3 regions of the Teichococcus cervicalis genome follow, and region 3 is predicted to be linked to each of the others. Evidence: riboswitches for the same ligand, from Rfam matches in the RefSeq annotation. Region 3 holds a riboswitch; each other region holds the start of a gene.
What was found. Region 3 has a riboswitch for cobalamin ahead of QE401_RS16370 (DUF1636 family protein). Riboswitches for the same ligand answer to the same signal wherever they lie in the genome.
Positions count from the first base shown of each region.

Region 1: linked by a shared signal. The riboswitch ahead of QE401_RS13180 (TonB-dependent receptor) and the one ahead of QE401_RS16370 (DUF1636 family protein) in region 3 are both predicted to bind cobalamin.
Region 2: linked by a shared signal. The riboswitch ahead of QE401_RS01785 (ABC transporter substrate-binding protein) and the one ahead of QE401_RS16370 (DUF1636 family protein) in region 3 are both predicted to bind cobalamin.

Region 1 is NZ_JAUTAJ010000004.1:1,985,163-1,989,802, forward strand. Features, by position in the region: gene QE401_RS13170 (hypothetical protein) at 1-306, opposite strand, end outside; gene QE401_RS13175 (LLM class flavin-dependent oxidoreductase) at 678-1,676, opposite strand; cobalamin riboswitch at 1,835-2,064, shown strand; gene QE401_RS13180 (TonB-dependent receptor) at 2,256-4,442, shown strand; gene QE401_RS13185 (ABC transporter substrate-binding protein) at 4,442-4,640, shown strand, end outside.
Region 2 is NZ_JAUTAJ010000002.1:249,689-254,328, forward strand. Features, by position in the region: gene QE401_RS01780 (FecCD family ABC transporter permease) at 1-985, opposite strand, end outside; gene QE401_RS01785 (ABC transporter substrate-binding protein) at 982-2,064, opposite strand; cobalamin riboswitch at 2,102-2,365, opposite strand; gene QE401_RS01790 (hypothetical protein) at 2,398-2,766, opposite strand; gene QE401_RS01795 (gamma-glutamyltransferase family protein) at 2,884-4,640, opposite strand, start outside.
Region 3 is NZ_JAUTAJ010000004.1:2,678,015-2,682,654, forward strand. Features, by position in the region: gene QE401_RS16355 (MFS transporter) at 1-86, shown strand, start outside; gene QE401_RS16360 (methyl-accepting chemotaxis protein) at 311-1,564, opposite strand; gene QE401_RS16365 (PAS domain-containing protein) at 1,593-2,117, opposite strand; cobalamin riboswitch at 2,299-2,513, shown strand; gene QE401_RS16370 (DUF1636 family protein) at 2,655-3,086, shown strand; gene cobW (cobalamin biosynthesis protein CobW) at 3,083-4,114, shown strand; gene cobN (cobaltochelatase subunit CobN) at 4,246-4,640, shown strand, end outside.

The DNA of each region.
Region 1 (4,640 bases), 690 kb from region 3:
GCCGGATTTGCCGAAGCCCTCCAGCGCCGGCTCGCGCGCCACCGGATGCTCGGTCGGCGTCGCGTCGATCTTCACCACGCCGGCGAGCGCCGCCGCGCGCAGCCCGGCGGCGTCGGGATCCTGCGCGGCCGGCAGCTTGCCCGGGTCCAGGGTGGCGGCGCTGCCCGCCTCGCCGCCCACGGTCAGGGCGATGGCGCGCTCGCCATCCAGCGGCGGCGCCTGCTCGGGGCGGGTGCCGCCGACGATGCGGCGCAGCACATCCTCGGGCAGCGGGGCATCCGGCTGGTCGTCGGTCCTGCTGGTCATCTGTCCGCCTCCCCCGCGGCCACCGAGCGCGGCCGGTCCCTTGCGAAGGGTCCGAATGTCACAGGCTTCTGGACAAATGGTTAACGCTACGGCGGGGGGCGGCGCTGCCCGGCCCGCTGCCCTGATCCGGCGCCCTGCCCGGCAGCCTGGGCGCCCTCCCCGCCTGGCGTCAAGGCGGGGTTGCAGGGCCGTGCCATGCCGCAGGGCCGCCGCACCGCCTGCCGCCCGTCTTGCGGGGCGCCATCTTCCTCCCGGAAATGCCGCGGCGCTTGCGGCCCGGTCCTGTGCCGCGCCTGCGGCAAGGCGGCGAAGGAGGACGCGTCGGACCTTCGAACCGAACAGGGGCGGCGCGCCGCGGCGATGGGCCAGGGTCACGCGGCCGGGCCGGGCAGCGCCGGCAGCACCTCCTGCGCGAACAGCGTCATGCCGGCCATCGTCTCGGCCGGGCCCAGCATCCCGTTGCCGTTGAAGACGCAGCGAAGCGCGCCGATGCCGCTGCGCGCCTCAAGCGCGAGAAGCGCGGCGTGGCATTGCTCCGGCGTGCCCGCGATGGCCTGTTCCGCCAGGAAACGGGCGCGGTCGGGCGGCGGCAGGCTGTCCGGATCGGCGCCGCGCCTTGCGGCGAAGTCGCACCGCCGCCGCTGCAGCGCTGCCAGCAGCCGCGTCACCTGCCGCTCCACATCCTCCGTGTCGCGGCCGATGCAGACATAGCGCGAGAGCGAGGAATGCCGCAGCCGGCAGGCGCCCCCTGTCGCCGCCAGGGCCTCGGCATAGGTGGCGAGCTGCCGGCCCTCCGGCGGCTCCAGGCTGAACAGCAGCGGCAGCCCCTCGCGCGCGGCGAAGCGCAGCGTCGCCGCGGAGGAGCCGGCGACATAGACCGGCGGATGCGGGCGCTGCGCGGGGGCGGGGTGGCAGGCGACGTCGTCGAACCGCCAGAGCGCGCTGCGCCAGGACAGGCGCGGCCCGGTCCAGAAGCCGCGCAGGATGGCGAAACCCTCCTCCAGCCGCGCCTGGCTCTCGGCCGGATCGATGCCGAGGGCGGCCAGGCTCTCCGGCTCCGTGCCGCGGCCGATGCCGAGATCGAGCCGCCCGCCGCTCTGCTGGTCCAGCTGCGCCACCTGCTCGGCCAGCAGCAGCGGATGGTGGAGCGGCAGCGGCAGGATCGAGGTGCCGATGCGCAGCCGCCCGGTGCGCGCGAACAGCCCCGCCGCCAGCAGCAGGATGGACGGGTAGGGCCAGGGCGCGAAATGGAACTCGTTGAACCAGACGCCGGCATAGCCCAGCCGGTCCGCCGCCTCGAAGAGGCGGCAGAATTCCTCATGCGGCCCGAGGGTCGCCTCGCGGCTCCAGCCCGCCAGGTCGATGCGCATCGCTTCTCCTTCTCCGCTGCGCGGGATCTGCGCCGCGGCGGGACAGGCGGCAAGCCGGCAGTTGACGTAACAGTATAACATCACATAGACCGGGCCCCATGGCCGGGACAAGCCCGGCCGCAGCAGCGTGCCGGGCTTGCCGGCGGCAGGAGGCGGCGGCATTGTGCGCGCGTATCGGTCCCGCGCGAGCGGGTGAGAAAGGGAACGCCGTGCGCCACGGCCATCGCTCGATGGCCCGGCAAGTCGGCGGCTGCCCCCGCAACTGTCAGCGGCGAGCCGAAACCCCAGGCCCTCGGCAGAGGGCGGCCACTGGATCGCGAGATCCGGGAAGGCGGGGCGGAGGCGGTGACCCGCGAGCCAGGAGACCTGCCGATGCGTCCGCAACGCAACGGGGCGGGATGGCCCCGAAGGAGTTCCGCCGCATGACCGCCGATCGCCTCCTCTGGCCCGCCGCGCCGCCCGTGATGGCCCGTCGCCGCACCGCCTAGCCCCGCGCCGTTCCGAGAGCGCCGCCGCCGCCCCGCCAGGCCCGACCGGCCTGGCGCCGGCCGCGCTGCGGCCCAGCCAGAGAGTTTGCCGATGTCCCGCCCCACGCCGCGCCCGCCGCGGCCCGCGCTGCTGCCTGCCCTGTTGCTGGCCGGCCTGGCCGCGCCCCTGCTCCCCGCCCCGCCCGCCCGGGCGCAACCCGCCGCCGGCGCCGATCCGGCGGCGGTCGCCCTGCCCGATCTGGTGGTCACCGCCACCGGCCGCGCCGAGCCGCGCAGCCGGCTCTCCGGCACCGTGCAGGTGATCGACGAGGCGACGATCGCCAACTCCACCGCGCGCAGCGTCACCGACCTGCTGGCCGAGAACGCTGTCGGCTTCTTCAGCGAATGGACGCCGGGGCAGACCAGCCTCAACCTGCGCGGCGGCGCCACCGACGGCCAGGGGCGCGATTTCCGCAGCCAGGTGCTGGTGCTGGTCAATGGGCGCCGCGCCGGCACCGCCAACCTCTCCAAGCTCTCGCCCGCCGATGTGGCGCGGATCGAGATCGTCCGCGGGCCGGCCAGCGTCATCTATGGCAGCCAGGCGATGGGCGGCGTGATCAACCTGATCCTGCGCGATGGCCGCAACTCGCCGGGCGGCTTCGCCGAGCTGGCCGGCGGCACCTGGGGGCTGGCGCGCGGCCATGCCCGCTACGGCGTCGATCTCGAAGGCTACAGCGCCTATCTCGGCCTCTCCGGCACGCGGCGCGACGATTACCGCGTCGGCGGCGGCGCGCGGGAGGCGAACACGGAGTACCGGCGCGGCGGCGTGACGGCGGCCTTCGGCCTGCCGGTCGGCGCGCTGGGCCGCGTCGACATCACCGCGCGCAGCGACGGCATCTATGATGCGGGCTTCCGCGGCTCGGCGGCGAACACCATCAGCGAGGATGACCGGGTCAATGAATCCCTCGACATCGCCCTGACCGGCGCGCGCGAGGATGGCCGCCTGTCCTGGAATCTGCAGGCCTATGCGGTGCGCGATGTCGACACCTTCCGCTGGGCCTCGCCGGTGATCCGCTCGGGCAACAGCCCGGCGCCGGGCACCGCGCTCGACTGGAACAAGCGGCGGCTGGAGATCATCGGCACGCGGCTGCAGCCGACGCTGCGGCTCTGGGCCGGCAATGACCTGCTGCTGGGCTTCGATGCCGAGCAATCGACGCTGCGCTCCGACCGCTTCCGGCTGGCCCTGCCCGGCGGCCCCGCGGGCCAGGTCGCGCCCTATGACAACAACGAGACCAACCACGCCTATGGCCTCTATGCCGAGGATGCGCAGCGCCTGTTCGACGACCGGCTGACGCTGCGCGCCGGGATCCGGCAGAGCTGGGGCACCACCCGCTTCGACCCGACGCCGAACCTTGCCGGCTATCGCGGGCGCGAGGCCGATTTCGACAGCACCACCTATTCGCTCGGCGCCAGCTTCCAGGCGCTGGAGCATGTGACGCTGCGCACCGGCTGGGCCACCGGCTTCCGCGCGCCGACCGCCACCGAGCTGGCGGCGGATTTCACCGCGGTGGGCGGCGGCCGCACCTTCGGCAACGCCAATCTGAAGCCGGAGAGCAATGACCAGGTGGAGATCGGCGCGACCTTCTCCGCCGGCGCCGCGCAGCTCGACCTGGCGCTGTTCCAGAACGCCATCCGCGACCGCATCACCACCCGCGCCCGCCCTGGCGTCCCCAACACCTCGGACTACGTCAACAATCCGGGCGAGATCATGCTGCGCGGGCTGGAGGCGCAGTTCAGCACCGATCTGGCGAATCTGCTGGCGCTGGCCCCGGGCTGGCGTTGGCGCGCCTTCGCCAACGGGTCGTGGAATTTCGACATGATCGACCGGGCGAAGACCGGCACCAACAGCCGCAATGCCGAGCGCGTCTATCGCTACCAGGCCAGCCTCGGCACGGTCTTCGGCGGGCGGGACTGGGATCTCGGCGCCACCGGCATCCTGCGCGGGCCGATGTATTACAACACCGAGGAGAATCTGCTGATCCCGCAGGCCGAACCGGGCCGCGAATACGTCCACCGCAAGGCGCCCTTCTGGGTGGTGAATCTGCGCGGCAATTACCGCATCCGCGACAACGTCACCCTGTTCGGCGCGGTCAACAACCTGTTCGACGTCAACCGCAGCCCGATCTTCATCGGCACCGATGCCGAGCCCTACCGGCTGGATCCGCGCTTCTCCAATGGCGGGCTCGGCACCTCCATGCCGGGGCGGGAGCTGGTCGCCGGGCTGCAGGTGACCTTCTGATGCGGCTTGCCCGCCGCGCTTTGCTGGCGCTGTCGCTGGCCGCCGCGGCGCGCCCCGCCGCGGCCGCTGGCTGGCCGCGCCGGCTGCGCGACGGGCTGGGGCGGGAGGTTCACCTCGCCGCGCCGCCGCAGCGCATCGTCGCCATCTTCGCCTCCAATGTGGAGCTGCTGGCGGCGCTCGGCCTGGTCTCCCGCATCG
Region 2 (4,640 bases), on a different contig from region 3:
CGAAGGCCGGGGCGCCGAACAGCGCGGTGACCACGCCGATCGGCAGCGTCTGCTGCGGCACCAGGGTGCGGGAGAGGATGTCGGCCAGCACCGTCAGGATGGCGCCCAGCAGCAGGGAGGCCGGCAGCAGCCGCGCATGGCCGGGCCCGACCAGGAAGCGCGCCGCATGCGGCACCACCAGGCCGATGAAGCCCACCGTGCCGGCCAGGCTGACCAGCACCGCCGTCATCGCCGCCGTCGCCGCGAAGAGCAGCGCCCGCACCGGCCCGGTGCGGATGCCGAGCGAGGCGGCGGCATCCTCGCCGAAGGTAAAGGCGTCCAGCGCCCGCGCCTGCGACAGGCAGACGAGGATGGCGAGCCCGACGGCCGGCACCGCCACCGCCAGATCCGGCCAGCGTATGCCGCTGAGATTGCCGAGCAGCCAGAACATCACCCCGCGCGCCGCCTCGGCATTGGCGGCCAGCGCCACGATGCAGGCGGTGATGGCGCTGAACAGCTGCGCCGCGACGACGCCGGAGAGGATCACCCGCTCCGCCCCGCCGCCCGCCGCGGCGGAGAGCGCGGCCACCAGGCCGAGCGCCGCCAGCGCGCCCAGGAAGGCGCCGCCCGACAGCGCCAGCGCGCCGCCACCCAGGCCGAGAATGACCACGGCGACCGCGCCGGTGGAGGCGCCGGCCGAGATGCCCAGCACATAGGGCTCGGCCAGCGGGTTGCGCAGCAGCGCCTGCAGCACCGCCCCGGCCACCGCCAGCCCGCCGCCGAGGCAGGCCGCCATCAGCGCGCGGCTCAGCCGGTAGTCCCAGACCACGCCCTGCTGGATGCGCGGCACCTCATAGCCGGCATCGAACAGCCGGTTGGCCAGCGTCCGCAGCACCGCCGGCAGCGGCACCGCCATCTCGCCGATGGAGACGGCCAGCGCGATGCAGAAGCCCAGCAGCAGCAGCCCGCCCATGGCCAGCGCCAGGCGGAAGGCGGTCCCGCTCATGGCGCCGCGGGGCGCGCGGCGTCGGGCAGCGGGCCCAGCCGGCGGATCTCCCCGGCCAGCGCCTCCAGCGCGTCCACCGTGCGCAGCGTCGGGTTCATCGCCTGCGCGTCCATCTCGACCAGCCTGCCCTCGCGCACGGCGCGCATCTGGCTGGTCACCGGGTCGCTCGCCAGGAAGCGCCGCTTCAGCGCGGCGTCATCGGCGGGGAAGCGGCGCCGGTCCATGCGGCCGAGCACGATCAGCGCCGGCTCGGCGGCCACCAGCCGCTCCCAGCCCAGGGTCGGCCATTCCTCCTCGCTCGCCACCACATTGCGCAGGCCGAGGGCGCGCATCATCCAGGCCGGCGCGCCCATGGTGCCGGCGACGAAGGCGTCGCCCTTCACCTCGCGGCTGGAGAACCAGAACAGCACCGGCATGCCCTGCGCCCGCACGGCGGCGACCGAGGCCGCGGCCCGCGCCTCCCGCGCGCGCAGCCCGGCCACCAGCGCCTCGCCGCGCTCCGGCACGCCGAAGATGCGGGCGAGGTCGAGGATCTCCTGGTGCAGCATGGCCATGTCGAAGGGCTGGCGCCGCACGCCATCGCCGCTGCCGCTATTGTCCTTGCCCAGGCAATCGGCCGGGGCGATGTAGGTCGGCACGCCGAGATCGGTGAACTGCTCGCGCCGGCCGACGCGGCCGCGCGGCCCGACATGCCATTCGAACTGCACCACCACCAGGTCCGGATCCTGGCCGATCACCGATTCGAAGCTCGGGTCATTGTCGGCCAGGCGCGGGATGCGCGCATTGGCCTCGGCATATTGCGGCAGCACCGGGCCGATCCACAGCGCCGTCGCCGCCACCCGGTCGGCGAGGCCGAGGGCGTAGAGGATCTCGGTGGTGCCCTGGCCGATCGAGACGGTGCGGCGCGGCGGCGCGGCGAAGTGCAGCGTCTGGCCGCAATTCTCGAGCGTCAGCGGAAAGCCCGGCGCGGCCGGGGGCTGGGCCTGAGACTGAGACTGGGCCTGGGCGGCCAGCGGCGCCAGGGCCGCGGCGGCGAGCAGCAGGACGGGAAGCGCCCGGCGGGCAAACAAGAACGGCACGGATCGTCTCCTGCCTCCGGAACACCCCGCCCGGCGGCATGATGGGACGACGACGGCAGGTCTCCTGGCTCACGACGCCGGCGCGGGCGGCATGCCCGGGCCGAACCAGCCGCCCTGCCTTCCCGGCGCCGATGGCGCCAGTGGCGGGCCGGATCCCGGGGGAGCCGGCCGGTGGGCGATGGCCTCGCCGCTGACAGTTGCGGGGGCAGCCGCCGACTGGCCCCCGGACGCGCGGTCCGGCCGGGGCGCACGGCGTTCCCTTTTCACCCGCTCGCGCGGGACCGTCGACGGCGCGGTTCTACGCCCTCGCGGCGCGGCGGGGAAGCGCCGCGCTCAGACCTCGCGCGAGATCAGCCGGTTCAGGGTGCGGCAGCCGGCGACGATGGCCAGCAGGGTGATGCCCTGGGTGATCAGCCCGACCGGCGTCCAGACAGTGCCGGCGACCAGCAGCTGGCTCGGCACGTAATGCAGGAATTGCTGGATCTCGGGCTCCAGATGCAGCGTGCCCACCACCTTCACCACCGCATACCAGGCGAGGCCGCCCAGCAGCAGCAGCGGCGCCACCCATTCGGCGACCAGCTCGACGAAGGTCAGCGCGAAGCTGACCACCGCCCAGACGGCCAGGCGCACGGCGCGCCAGAGCGGCGAGGGGCCTTCGGCCTCGTCCAGGTCGTCCTGGTGGGAAGGGGCGTAGCCGGACATCCTGTCCTCCTGCCGAGGGGGTGGGGCGGGGTCGTGGCCCCCGGCATAGCGCCCCGCGCGCCGCAGCACAAAGTTTCTGCACAGGGCGGGTGGGGCGGCGCGCGGGGGCGGGCCGCTTCACCGCCCGACGGCGTAGGCCTGCATCAGCCGCGGCGTGGCGGCGGCGACGATCATGCCGTCGCGCCGGCCGGCGGCGCAGACCCGGCCCAGCGACCAGGGCGGCTCGATGCGCAGCTCGTGCCCGCGCTTCAGCAGCCCGGCGATGGCGGCGGTGCCGATCCGCTCCTCCACCAGCAGCCGGTTGGGCGCGAGGCTGCGCGGATAGAAGGATTGCGGGAAATGCTGGCTGGTGAAGAGCGGCAGGTCGATCGCCGCCTGCAGATCCAGCCCGTGATGCAGATGGCGCAGCAGCACGGCGAGCGTCCACTGGTCCTGCTGGTCGCCGCCCGGCGTGCCCATGGCCAGCCAGCCCTCGCCATCGCGCGTCACCAGGGTGGGCGTCAGCGTGGTGCGCGGCCGCGCCCCGGCCACCACGGTGGAGGGGTGGCCCGGCTCCAGCCAGCCCATCTGGCCGCGCGTGCTGATCGAGAAGCCGAGCCCCGGCACGGCGGGCGAGCTCTGCAACCAGCCGCCCGAGGGCGTCGCCGAGACCATGTTGCCCCAGCGATCCACCACGTCGAGATGCACCGTGTCGCCCCATTCGACCGGCAGCGGCGCGAAGGTCGGCTCGCCATGGCCGAGGCCCACCGGGGTTTCGGCGCCGGCCATGGCCAGCACCCGCGCCATGCGCTCGGCAGCCCCCGGCAGCTCGCTGGGCCGCAGCGCGGCCGAGGCGGCCTCGCCGATCAGCTTGCGCCGCGCCGCGCCATGCTCGGCCGAGAGCAGCGTCGCCAGCGGCACATCGACCACGTCGGGGTCGCCGTAGAACACCTCGCGATCGGCATAGGCGAGCTTCATCGCCTCGACCACGGTGTGGATGAAGCGCTCGCCGGAGGGGTCCATCGACGCGAGGTCGATGCCCTCCAGGATGGAGAGCGCCTGCAGCAGCACCGGGCCCTGGCCCCAGGGGCCGGTCTTGTGCACGGTGACGCCGTGATAGTCGCGGCTGACGGTCGGCTCGTAGCGCGCCTGGTAGCGCGCCAGATCGTCGCCGGTCAGCAGCCCGCCATTGCGGCGGCCGGTCGAATCCATCAGCTCCGCCGAGCGGTAGAAGCGGTCCACCGCCTCGGCCACGAAGCCGCGGTAGAAGGCGTCGCGCGCCGCCTCGATCTGGCGGATGCGGTCCGACCCGGCGGCCTCCGCCTCGGCCAGGATGCGGCGATAGGTGGCGGCGATGGCGGGGCTGCGCAACAGGCTGCGCGGCCGCGGCACCTGCCCGCCGGGCAGCCAGGCCTCGGCCGAGCTCGGCCATTCCGCCTTGAAGAAACTCTCCGCCGCCAGGATCGAGGAGGCGACGCGCGGCAGCACCGGGAAGCCGTTCTCGGCATAGTCGATGGCGGCCTCCAGCACCTGCGCCGGGTGCCAGGTGCCGTGGTCGCGCAGCAGCAGCATCCAGGCGTCGAAGGCGCCGGGCACGACGGAGGGCAGCAGCCCGGTGCCCGGCACCTGGCGCAGGCCCAGCGCCGCGAAGCGCTCCGGCGTGGCCGCCATCGGATAGCCGCCCTGGCCGCAGATCACCTGCGGCGCCTGGCCGGGCCGCTGCAGGATGATCGGCACCTCGCCGCCCGGTCCGTTCAGATGCGGCTCGACGATCTGCAGCGCGAAGCCGGTGGCCACCGCGGCGTCGAAGGCGTTGCCGCCGCGTTCCAGCACCCCCATGCCGACGGCGCTGGCGATCCAATGGGTGCTGGCGACGGCGCCGAAGCGGCCGCGGA
Region 3 (4,640 bases):
GCTGGGCCGGGGTGATGGGGCTGGCGACGCTGGCCGGGCTCACCGCCCTGGCGCTGCGCCTCGGCGGCCGCGCCACACGGCGCTGAGGCGGCGCGGCCCGCGGGGGCCGCAAGCGGGCGGGCCGGCGCGGCCCGCCGCGGTCAGGCGGCGCTTCCGGTCCCGGGGCGCCGCCTTTTTCTGTCCTGGTGTCCGGGCGCGGGATCGTCCTGGCGCCTCGCGGCCCTTCTGCCGGGGGCCCGGGCCGCGGACATGCCCGGCACAAAGCCGGCGCCCCACCGCCCAGGCCGTCCCCCGGGCCGGCCGCCGCGCCTCAGACGGCGCGGCGCGCCTTCTCCATGAAGCCGCCGACCTCGCGGTTCAGCCGCTCCGCCTCGCCCGACAGGCCGGCCGCCGCCTCGCGCATCGCGGTGGCGGCGCTGTCGGTGGCGCCCGCCGCCTCGCGCACCGCGTCGATGTTGCGGCCGACCTCGGCGGTGCCGGCGGCGGCCTGCTCGACGCTGCGGGCGATCTCGGCGGTGGCGGCGCTCTGCTCCTCCACCGCGGCGGCGATGGCGGTCGCCACCTCATCGGTCTCGCGCACCGTGCTGCCGATGCGGGTGATGGCCTCCACCGCCTCGGCCAGCGCGCTCTGCATGGCGCCGATCTGCTGGGTGATCTGGTCGGTGGCGCGCGCCGTCTGGCTGGCCAGCCCCTTCACCTCGCCGGCCACCACGGCGAAGCCCTTGCCGGCCTCGCCCGCCCGCGCCGCCTCGATCGTGGCGTTCAGCGCCAGCAGATTGGTCTGGCCGGCAATGCCGGAGATCAGCTGCACCACCTCTCCCACCTGCTGCGCCGCCTCGTTCAGCCCGGCGACCGTGGCGTTGGTCTGCTCCACCGCGGTGACCGCCGAGCGCGCGATCTGCGAGGCGCGGCCGACCTGGCGGGTGATCTCCGACACGGCGGAGGAAAGCTGCCGCGCCGCGACGGCGACATTCTGCGAGCTGCTCTCGGCCTGATGCGTGGCGGTGGCGGCGGCGGCGGCGCGCTGGCTGGTCTGCTCGGCGGTGGCGGACATGCCGGTGGCGGTGTCGCGCAGCCCCCCGGCGGCGCTGGCCACGTTGCGGATGACGCCGCCGACGCTGGCCTCGAACCCCTCGGCGAAGGCGGTGAATTCGCGCGCCTTGCCTTCCATGGCGTTGGCAGCGGCGTTGATGTCGTTGGCGCCGCTGCGGAAGGCGCCGGGCAGGCCGCGCAGCAGCACCTTGCGGTAGTAGCGCCCGCCGCTGGCCGCGCGCATGGCGCCGGCGGATTCGCGCACATAGGCGTCGGTGATGTCGAGCAGGTGGTTCACCCGCCGCTGCAGCAGGCCGAGCGCGCCGGGCGCCGGCACCTCCAGCACGCGGGCTTCCAGGTCGCCCTTGGCGGCGGCCTCGGCCACCGCGGCGGTGCGGCGCATCGCGCCTTCCTGCCGCAGCAGCGCCGCCAGCGCGGCGCCGCAGGCCAGCGCCGGCAGCAGGGCCAGCCCCGTCTCCACCGCCGTCGCGCCGGAGAGGGCGACATAGCCGGCATGGCCGGCGGCGAGCAAGGTGGCGAGACCGAGGGGCCAGCGCGGCTCAGAGAGAGAAGACAAAGCGCTCATAGCTGGTTCCCTGTTTCGCCAGCAGCTCCTGCAGCGCGGTGGTGCCCTGCTGCATGCCCTGCTTGCGGTCCGCCGCCGCCTGCTCGATCCGCAGCAGCTGCTGATAGACCGGCCAGACCTTGGCCACCTGCGCCGCATCCGGCTTGCGGCGGTTGGAATGGTAGCCGACCACCCGCCCCTGCGCGTCGCGCGTCGGCGTGGCATGGGCGAAGACCCAGTAATGGTCGCCATCGGCGGCCATGTTCAGCACATAGCCGAAGAATTCCTCGCCACGCTCCAGCGTGTCCCAGAACAGCTTGAAGACGCAGCGCGGCATCTCCGGATGGCGGACGATGCTGTGCGGCTGGCCCAGGATCTCGGCCGCGCTGTATTTCGCGACGCGCAGGAAGACGTCATTCGCATAGACGATGCGACCCTTCAGGTCCGTCTTGCTGACGATAAGCTCCTCCTCGCCGAGCGGGGCTTCCCGGCCCGTCGGCGTGATCTTGGTCCTGGCCATATCCCGGATTCTGCCTGCTTTCCTGCCGCTTCCGGAGCTTAGGCTAAAAAATGTTAACCATTTCCTAGGCCGGTTTCGGCGCTCCCGGCGGCCGGGCTGGCGGCTGCCGCGAGCGCCGAACATAAGAGATTTCGCATAAAGCGCCCCGCGCGCCGGGTTTGACACCCGCCCCGGCCGCCGCCTAAGCACGCTGCGATGGTCCTCCCGAAGGGGAGGTGAAAAGGGAATGCGGTGCCGGCCCTGCTCCTCGGCGAGGAAGGTCCCAATCCGCGGCTGCCCCCGCAACTGTAGGCGGAGAGCGCCCCGCCACCCCGGCCACTGGGCACGCGCCTGGGAAGGCCGGCGGGGCGCGCCGGATCCGCGAGCCAGGAGACCTGCCATCACCCATCGGATCGTGCCACCGGGCGGGGTGCCCCGGCGGGCGGCGACGGGCCCGGGCGTCACGCTTCGGGCACCCTCGACCCGGGCGGGCCCGCGCCCCTCCGGGCGGTCGGCATCCCGTGCCTGCACGCGCCCCCCGGGGCGCCGGAGAGACGCATGGAGCCGGCCGCAGACACCCCCCAGGACACCGCGCCCGGCATCGCGCCGCCCTGCCTGATCCTCTGCACCACCTGCCGCGCCGGCCGCACTTTGGCCGAGGGCGAGGTGCCGCCGGGCCAGATCCTGTTCGACAGCCTGGCCGCGGCGCTGGCCGCGCATCCGGCGCCGCCCGTGACGCTGCGCGCGGCCAAATGCCTCTCGGTCTGCGCCCAGGGCTGCGCCGGCGCCATGACCCAGGCCGGCAAGTGGAGCTACCTGCTCGGCCGGCTGGACCAGGCGCCGCCGGCCGATCTGCTGGCCTATGCCGAGACCTATGCGGCGCATCCGACGGGGGCCGTGCTGCCCTCCCGCCGCCCCGAATCGCTGCGCGGCGCCGTGCTGGGCCGCCTTCCCTCCCTCACCGACGCCCCGCAGGAGAGTGCCGCATGAGCGCGCTTGAAAAGGTTCCCGCCACCATCGTCACCGGCTTCCTCGGCGCCGGGAAGACCACCCTGCTGCGCCATGTGATGAGCCGCGCCGGGGGCCGCCGCATCGCCATCATCGTCAATGAGTTCGGCAGCCTCGGCGTCGATGGCGAGACGCTGAAGGATTGCGGCATCCCCGGCTGCGAGGCGGAGAACATCGTCGAGCTGGCCAATGGCTGCCTCTGCTGCACCGTGGCCGATGATTTCATCCCGACCATCGAGGCGCTGCTCGGCCGGCCCAACCCGCCCGAGCACATCCTGATCGAGACCTCGGGCCTCGCGCTCCCCAAGCCGCTGATCAAGGCCTTCAACTGGCCCGCCATCCGCTCCCGCGTTACGGTCGATGGCGTGGTGACGGTGGTGGACAGCCCCGCCGCCGCCGAAGGCCGCTTCGCCGACGACCCGGAGGCGGTGGCCGCCCAGCGCGCGGCCGACCCCTCCCTCGACCACGACAACCCGCTGGCCGAGGTGTTCGAGGACCAGCTGAACGCCGCCGACATCGTCGTGCTGAACAAGGCCGATTTGCTGGATGAGGCCGCGCTCGCGGCGCTGCGCGCCGATCTCGCCCCGCGCCTGCCGCGCGCGGTGAAGCTGGTGCCGGCGAAGGAGGGCGCGCTGGACCCGGCCATCCTGCTCGGCCTGAACGCCGCCGCCGAGGAGGATCTCGACGCCCGCCCCTCGCACCACGATGCGGTGGATGGCGCGCATGAACACGACGATTTCGAGAGCTTCGTGCTGGTGCTGCCGGAATACGACTCGGCGGATGATCTGATGCGCCGCCTGCCGGAGGTCGCCGCGCGGCACGACATCCTGCGCATCAAGGGCTTCGTGCGGCTGAAGGGCAAGCCGATGCGCCTGGCCGTGCAGGGCGTCGGCCGCCGCTTCCGCCAGCATTTCGACCGGGCCTGGACGGATGACCGGGACGGGCATCTGGTCGTCATCGGGCAGACCGGGATGGATGTGGAAGCGATCGCGAAGGAGATTCTCGCCTAAGGTCTTCTTTTTCTGAAGAAAAAGAAGTTTTCTTTCAGGCTGCCGCCGTCTCCCGGAGAAGCGGGACGCCAAACTGAAAAAAGTTTTTTGGTTCTTTTTTCCAAAAAAGAACCTTCTGAAAGACCTGTCTCTTGCACCTCCTCGTCCGCGAAACCCGCAGCCTGGACGATGCCGAGCAGGCCGAGGATCTCGGCCATGCCCCGGCGGACCTCGTGCTGCTGTCCTTCAGCGACGCGGATCTCGGCGCGGCGGCGATGGGCTGGTCGCGGCTCGCGGAACCACGGCCCACGCTGCGGCTGGCCAATCTCGGCCGGCTGCGGCACCCGATGTCGGTGGACCTCTATGCCGAGGACACGCTGGCGCGTTCCCGCTGCGTGGTGATCCGCCTGCTGGGCGGGCTGGAATACTGGCGCTACGGGGCGGAGGAGGTCGCGGCGCTCTGCCGGCGGGAGGGCATCCCGCTGGCGCTCCTGCCCGGCGACGGGCGCGACGATGCCCGGCTCGCCGAACTCTCCACCGTGCCGCC